DNA from 2 places in the Robbsia sp. KACC 23696 genome. Region 2 is predicted to be linked to the other one. Evidence: predicted binding sites of a transcription regulator. Region 2 holds the regulator's gene; the other holds the start of a gene.
What was found. Region 2 encodes FliA, which starts transcription of late flagellar genes. Its sites were predicted from a motif close to CTAAAGTTTNNNNNNNNNNNGCCGNTA; they were not measured.
Positions count from the first base shown of each region.

Region 1 (3,402 bases), on a different replicon from region 2:
GCTTGGATGTGAATGACATGATGTCCTGGCACCCTCTTATTGATATGGGAGCCTCATGCCGACTGGATTGATCTGGTGCGTGATCGTCTTATCGATCGTGGGTGTGATGACAAGACCGTTGCGTTTGCCCGAGGCTGTTTTTGCCTTGGGCGGCGCAGCGGTTTTGTGCCTTGGTGGCGCGCTGCCGTGGGCGGCGGCGGGGCAGGCCGTGCTCAAGGGCATGGATGTCTACCTGTTCCTGACGGGCATGATGCTGGTGTCGGAGATCGCGCGACAAACGGGCGTGTTCGACTATGTTGCCGTGCATGCGGCGCGACGCGCGCGAGGGAGCGCTTATCGACTGCTTTGGCTGGTGTATGCGGTAGGTGTCGTCGTGACGGCGTTGATGTCGAACGACGCCACCGCCGTGGTGTTAACGCCCGCCGTTCTGGCGGCCACGCGAGCGGCAAAGGTGCGCGAACCGTTGCCGTATCTTTACGCTTGCGCCTTCGTCGCGAACGCGGCCAGCTTTATCCTGCCGATCGCCAATCCGGCGAATCTCGTCGTGTTTCAAAATCAAATGCCGCCGCTGGGCGCGTGGTTGGCACGCTTTGCCTTGCCGTCGCTGCTCGCGGTCGGCCTGACATACGGTGCGCTTCGTTTCACGCAACGCGTGGCGTTGCGGGAGGCGTTCTCGGCACAAGAGCAAGACGCATCCGACGTTGGCAATGCGGGCGATCACGACGATCATGGCGATCACGACGAGGCCGGCGCAACCCTGTCGCTGCCAGGCCGGTGGGCCGTGGCCGGTATCGCTACACTGGTCGTCGTCATGTTGACCGCCTCGGCCCGCGATATGGCGCTTGGCGCGCCAACGGCGGTGTGCGGCTGCGTCGTGCTTGCCGTCGTCTCGATCGCGGCACGCCGCAAGCAGCCCGCTGGGGCCGATGTCAACGCGGATGCCAATGCATTCGGCGTTCTCGACGTCCTGCGAGGCGTGTCGTGGGGCGTGCTGCCGATGGTGGCGGGACTGTTCGTCCTGGTCGAAGCGTTGGCGCAGACCGGCGCCTTGCACGCGGCGGCGCAATGGCTTCAGCAGCGATTACAGGACGGCGGTGCAACGAACCAGGCGATGGTCGCGGGCGGTGCGGGCATCGCAACGGCCTTGCTTGGCAATCTGGTGAACAACCTGCCCGCGGGTTTGGTTGCCGGTACGATCGTCGGCCAGGCGCATGTTCCCGCGCTGACAGCCAGCGCGGTCGCCATCGGCATCGATCTCGGGCCGAATCTATCGGTCACCGGCTCCTTGGCGACGCTGCTGTGGCTGACCGCATTGCGGCGCGAGAACCTCGATGTCAGCGCGTGGCGCTTCTTGCGCGTCGGCGTTGTGGTCATGGTGCCGGCGCTGCTCGCCGCGCTGGCCGGACTCGTGCTGCAGGACCTCATCGTGCAGACCTGGCTGAAGTAAGGAGGCCAATCGGCTGACCCCTTGCCACGGCAGTGCGTCCAAGACGCACAAAAACGCTGAAAATTCCCTTTCGAAGCGATCGTTTGAAAGCGACTGTTAGAATAATTTCTCTTCAAATTCAATGCATTAATGCTTGCTGCGGCAGGGTGCCGCCCTGACGGTCGCACTCAAGTTTTGCCCTTTCCGGTCGTAATCCGAGGTATCCGGGCGTTGCCCGAACCCTCTTTGCTTCGGAAGGTGCATCAATGTTTGTGATCATTGGGATGGTTCTCGTCGTCGGCTGCGTTGTCGGCAGCTTCATCGGTGCGGGCGGACACGTCGCCGCGCTGATTCAGCCGCTCGAGCTCCTTTGTATCCTGGGCGCGGCCACCGGCGCCTTCGTGATCAGCAATCCCGGCAAGACGATCAAGGCGACGATGGCTGCGCTGCCGAAAGCGTTCAAGGGCAATGCCTTTACGAAAGAACGCTATGTGCAACTGATTTCGCTGCTGTACGAGCTGCTGCAGAAGGCGCGTAAGGACGGCATGATCGCGCTCGAAGCGGATGTCGAGTCGCCCGATTCCAGCCCGATCTTCCAGAAGTATCCGGACGTGGTGGCAGACCATCATCTGCTCGAATTCATCGTCGACTATCTGCGCATGATGTCGTCGGGCAACCTGACCGTGCACGAAATCCAGGACCTGATGGACGCGGAAATGGATACGCATCACTCCGAGGCCGCCGTTCCGGGCGGTGCCTTGCAAGGCATGGCCGACGGTTTGCCGGCGTTCGGGATCGTGGCGGCGGTGATGGGCGTGGTGCACACGATGGGCTCGGTGGGCGCACCGCCGGCCGTGCTGGGCGAGTTGATCGCAGGCGCGCTGGTGGGAACCTTCCTCGGCATCTTGATGGCCTATGGCTTCATCGGCCCGCTGGCGACCTTGATCAATGCGAAGGCGAAGGAAGCGGGCAAGCCCTACGAGTGCGTGAAGTGCGTGTTGCTCGCGTCGCTCGGCGGTTATGCACCGAGCATCGCCGTGGAATTCGGCCGCAAGGTCTTGTTCACCGCGGATCGCCCCTCCTTCAATGAACTGGAAGAAGCGGTCAAGGCGACCAAGGGGCCGCGATGAGCGACGACAAGGATCGCGTCTCGCTGACGATCATCCGTCGGAAGTCCAAGGGGGATCACGGCGGACATCATGGCGGCGCATGGAAAATCGCCTACGCGGACTTCGTGACCGCGATGATGGCCTTCTTCCTGCTGATGTGGTTGCTCGGCTCGACGACAAAGGGCGAGAAAGCCGGGATCGCCGATTACTTCAATACGCCGCTGCGCGTCGCGTTGACGGGCGGTGCATATTCGGGCGGTGCCACGTCGATTCTGCAAGGCGGCGGCTCGGACATGACGAAGACCAATATCGGCGACGTCAAGCACGACGACCCGGTGAAGTCGAAGGCCAAGCCGACGTCGCCGCTGGACGAGAAGAAGCAGCAACAGACGAAGGCTGATGATCTGCGCAAGCTGAGCGCGCTGAAGCAGAAGATCGAGCAACTGATCGATCAGAATATCAAGCTGAAGCCGTTCAAGAACCAGATTCGGCTGGATATCACCAGCGAAGGCCTGCGTATTCAAATTACCGACGCGCAGAACCGGCCGATGTTTGCTTCGGGGAGTTCGGTCCTGGCGCAATACACGAAGTCGATTCTCTATGAGATCGGCGTGGCGTTGAACGACGTGGAAAACCGCGTGTCCATCGCCGGGCATACGGATTCGGCGCCGTACAGCGGCGGGGAGAAGGGGTATTCAAACTGGGAGCTGTCCAGCGAACGGGCGAATGCGGCGCGACGTGAACTGATCTCGGGCGGCATGAACGAGCGCAAGGTGATTCAGGTACGCGGTTTGGCCGACGCGCTACCGCTGGATTTCAAGGATCCGGCTGCACCGATGAATCGACGGATCAGCATCCTGGTGCTGA
Region 1 covers NZ_CP156626.1:1,218,270-1,221,671, forward strand. Annotated here, with positions in the region: gene ABEG21_RS05020 (arsenic transporter) at 56-1,447, shown strand; gene motA (flagellar motor stator protein MotA) at 1,693-2,556, shown strand; gene motB (flagellar motor protein MotB) at 2,553-3,402, shown strand, end outside.
Region 1: motA (flagellar motor stator protein MotA) is a predicted target of FliA. The motif match lies at 1,614-1,640, and genes of this name have one in related genera.

Region 2 (3,402 bases):
GTTCTGGGCCCGGCAGCGGCGTCCGGCGCGACCACGGCGGCACGGAACCTGGCGGCGGCGCTGCGGTTTCACGGGAAGCGCGCCTTGGTGATCGACGAGCACGCCGGGCAGGGTCAGTATCCGGCGTCGTTGGCGGACATCGTGGAAAAGCGCATTGCTTTGGATGACGTACTGTCGCCGTTCGACGACGAGATGCAACGCGGCGTGCCGACGCTCGGCGCGCCGGCACCGTTGGACGATCAGGCCGATCTGTTGCGTCACTGGCGCGGCGACGAACAGGCGGCGGCGATGAACGGTGCGCTCGACGTGGTGCTGGTGGATGCGCGTGTTGGAGAGACCGGTGCGTTGACGCCGTTGGCAGCGCAGGCGCACGACGTTTTGATCGTCCTCGATGCGGATCCGGCAGCGATGCCGGCCACCTACGGTTTGATCAAGCGCTTGCATTTCGCGCAAGGCATCCAGCAGTTCCGCCTGCTGTTCAACCGCGTGGCGCAGCCGATCGATGCGCAGACCGCTTATCAGAATCTGAAAGGCGTCGCGATGCGCTATCTGGGCATATCGCTGTCGCCGGCGGGCGTGATCTCCCGCGATGCGGTGCGTCTGGCGCGCGCCGATGCCTTGGGTGGATGCGTCGTGACGGCGTATCCGACGGCCCCGGCGGCGATCGATTATCGCCGAGTGGGCGCGGAGATCGTGCATTGGCCGTGGCGTCCGCTGGCGGGCGTGGGCCATCCGCAGGGTGGGGGCGATGGCGGCGGCTCTGGCGGTCGTGCGGAGGGGCAGTCAGGAATGTCGGGGCAGGCAGCAACGGGTGGCACGGTTGGGATGGACTCGGCGGCACTGCGTATGGCGCAGTCGGCAGCATCGAGTGGCATGACGGCTCGCCGTCAGGAATACAGGAATGGTCCGCAGGCGATGGCCGCGGCGATGCAACGGCACGCAGTGCCGGCGCATTTTGCGTGACGAAGGAGTCGCGGATGTACACTGCCCAAGGCAAATTGACGCAAAACGAACAGTCGATGCACGATACAGCGATGCGCTACGCGCCGCTCGTGCGTCGGATTGCGTTGCATATCGTCGCCAAGCTGCCGTCCAGCGTCGACCTGGACGATCTGATCCAGGCCGGCATGATCGGATTGCTCGATGCCGCCAACCGCTACAAGGGCGAACTCGGCGCGCAATTCGAGACCTATGCGAGCCAACGGATCCGCGGTGCGATTCTCGATCAGCTGCGCGAGAACGACTGGTTGCCGCGTAGTCTGCGGCGCTCGTCGCGCCAGGTGGAAAAAGCCGTGCACGAGGTCGAGCAACGCAAGGGCGGCTCGGCGACCGAATCGGAAGTCGCGGAGCACCTGCAACTGCCGCTGGACGAGTACCAGTCGATGCTGCAGGACCTGCACGGCAGCCAGCTGTTCTACTACGAAGATTTCGAACGCGAAGGCGGTGACGAATCGTTCCTGGACCGGCACTGCGTGGACAAGACCGACCCGCTCGCGACGCTGATGGATGGCGCGTTTCGCGGGGCCTTGATCGAGGCGATCGAGCGTCTGCCGGATCGGGAAAAGCTGTTGCTGAGCTTGTACTACGAGCAGGGCCTGAATCTGCGCGAAATCGGCGCCGTGATGGAAGTCAGCGAATCGCGCGTCTGCCAATTGCACAGCCAGGCCGTGGGCCGGCTGCGCGCCAAAATGCGCGAGTTCGCGCCGGCAATGTCTTAAAGGGCGGCAACGAAGGGGCACTGTGTCGCCCTACGCCCTGCCGCCGTCGCATTCCGAGTAGGTGACGGCGCGCTCACTCTGTCTTTTCTTTCCGCACGACTCACGGCCCGGCACCGGTCACGGCGCACCGGGCAAGCGACACGTGCATCCCCTGTCCTCACCATCCTCGACCACGCTTCGTGTCGCCCATCACGCCCGTCTCGAACCCTACATGCAACTCTACTTGGAACACTACATAAATTCTGAATTAGTGTTTTAATATAAAGACTTGTGGCGTTTATTGGTGTACAAAGAACTCTACATTTATCTGGACGACCAGCATGGCTAGCAGCGTGGTGTCTTTCGAGCCGCTCTATCCCGAAGATCGAATGCTTGAGCCACTCCTTGAACGTGCCTCTCGTTTGATTGAACTGTCTCAGAAATTGATTCCGATGACAGAAACGCCAATGGCGCGGGCGTTGATCCCGCAATTGCGCGCGATGAATTCGTACTACACGAATAAGATCGAAGGGCAACATACGACGCCAGCTAAGATCGAAGCGGCCTTGAACCGGCATTATGCTGTCGACGATGCGGAGCGAAAAAAGCAGCTCTTTGCGATGGCGCATATCGAAGCCGAATCGACTCTGGAGCAGGACTGGGCCGGGCTGACCGTCAGCGCGTTGTTCGAGCCTGAACGAATTTCTGTTTTACACGATCGTTTCTTCGCGTTTTTGCCTGCAGAGGATCGCTTCACCGGCGAAGGGGAGGCGATCCTCCCAGGAGAGATACGGCAGAGTGACGTTACCGTAGGACGCCATCTGGCACCGCGACCCGAGCTCATTGAACCCTTACTCAATGCGTGGGCAACAAGATATGCACGCATTCGTGGAAGGGAGTACCAATTAATCGGTATCGCGTGTTCGCATCATCGCCTGACATGGATTCATCCCTTTGTCGACGGTAACGGGCGCGTTGCCCGTCTGCATTCGCACCTTGCTTTGCGGGCTGCTGCGTTGACCCACGGATTATGGTCTCCGCTACGAGGACTTGCACGCTCACACGCAGAGTACTATGCAAGGCTGAGTGCGGCAGACCAATCACGTCGTAATGATCTGGATGGGCGCGGCAACCTTTCGCAGGAGGGCCTTGTTCAATTTGTCGAATTCTTTCTGGATTGCTGCATCGATCAGGCCGAGTTTATGGTTCGGATGACCGATTTCGACGGAATTACAGAGCGGACGAAAGATCTTTTACATTATCTCGAGGCTCATCCTTGGGCGCTTGGATCAGAAAAATCCGTTATAAAAGCAGACGCTGCCGTGCTCCCGATGGAGTTTGTGATGCGCACGCGTGCCGCCACGCGTGCCGAATTCGGGCAAATGTTGGGCAATGTCAGTGACGTCAACAAACGCCGAATCGTTCGTTCCTTGCAGGATTTTGGTCTACTCGATGCCCCGACGCACCGCGGCGATTTGACGTTCAGCCTACCGCTCCGTAGCCTGCGCTTCCTGTTTCCTAAGCTCTGGCCAGAGGTCGATCAAGAGTAGCGGCATGCGATAAATCGTTCTCGGTGCGCTTGGCATTGCGCCGCAAAGCATCGTACGCGTTCCCGGTCAATCAGGCTCCGCCATCAGCGCGAGAAGCGCGAACGTTGCCAGCCAATGCTCGCCCATGTAGTCGCCCTCGACCTGCGCCAGGGCCT
Region 2 covers NZ_CP156628.1:873,002-876,403, reverse strand. Annotated here, with positions in the region: gene ABEG21_RS25080 (MinD/ParA family protein) at 1-963, shown strand, start outside; gene ABEG21_RS25075 (RNA polymerase sigma factor FliA) at 978-1,718, shown strand; gene ABEG21_RS25070 (Fic family protein) at 2,039-3,247, shown strand; gene ABEG21_RS25065 (DUF2891 domain-containing protein) at 3,314-3,402, opposite strand, start outside.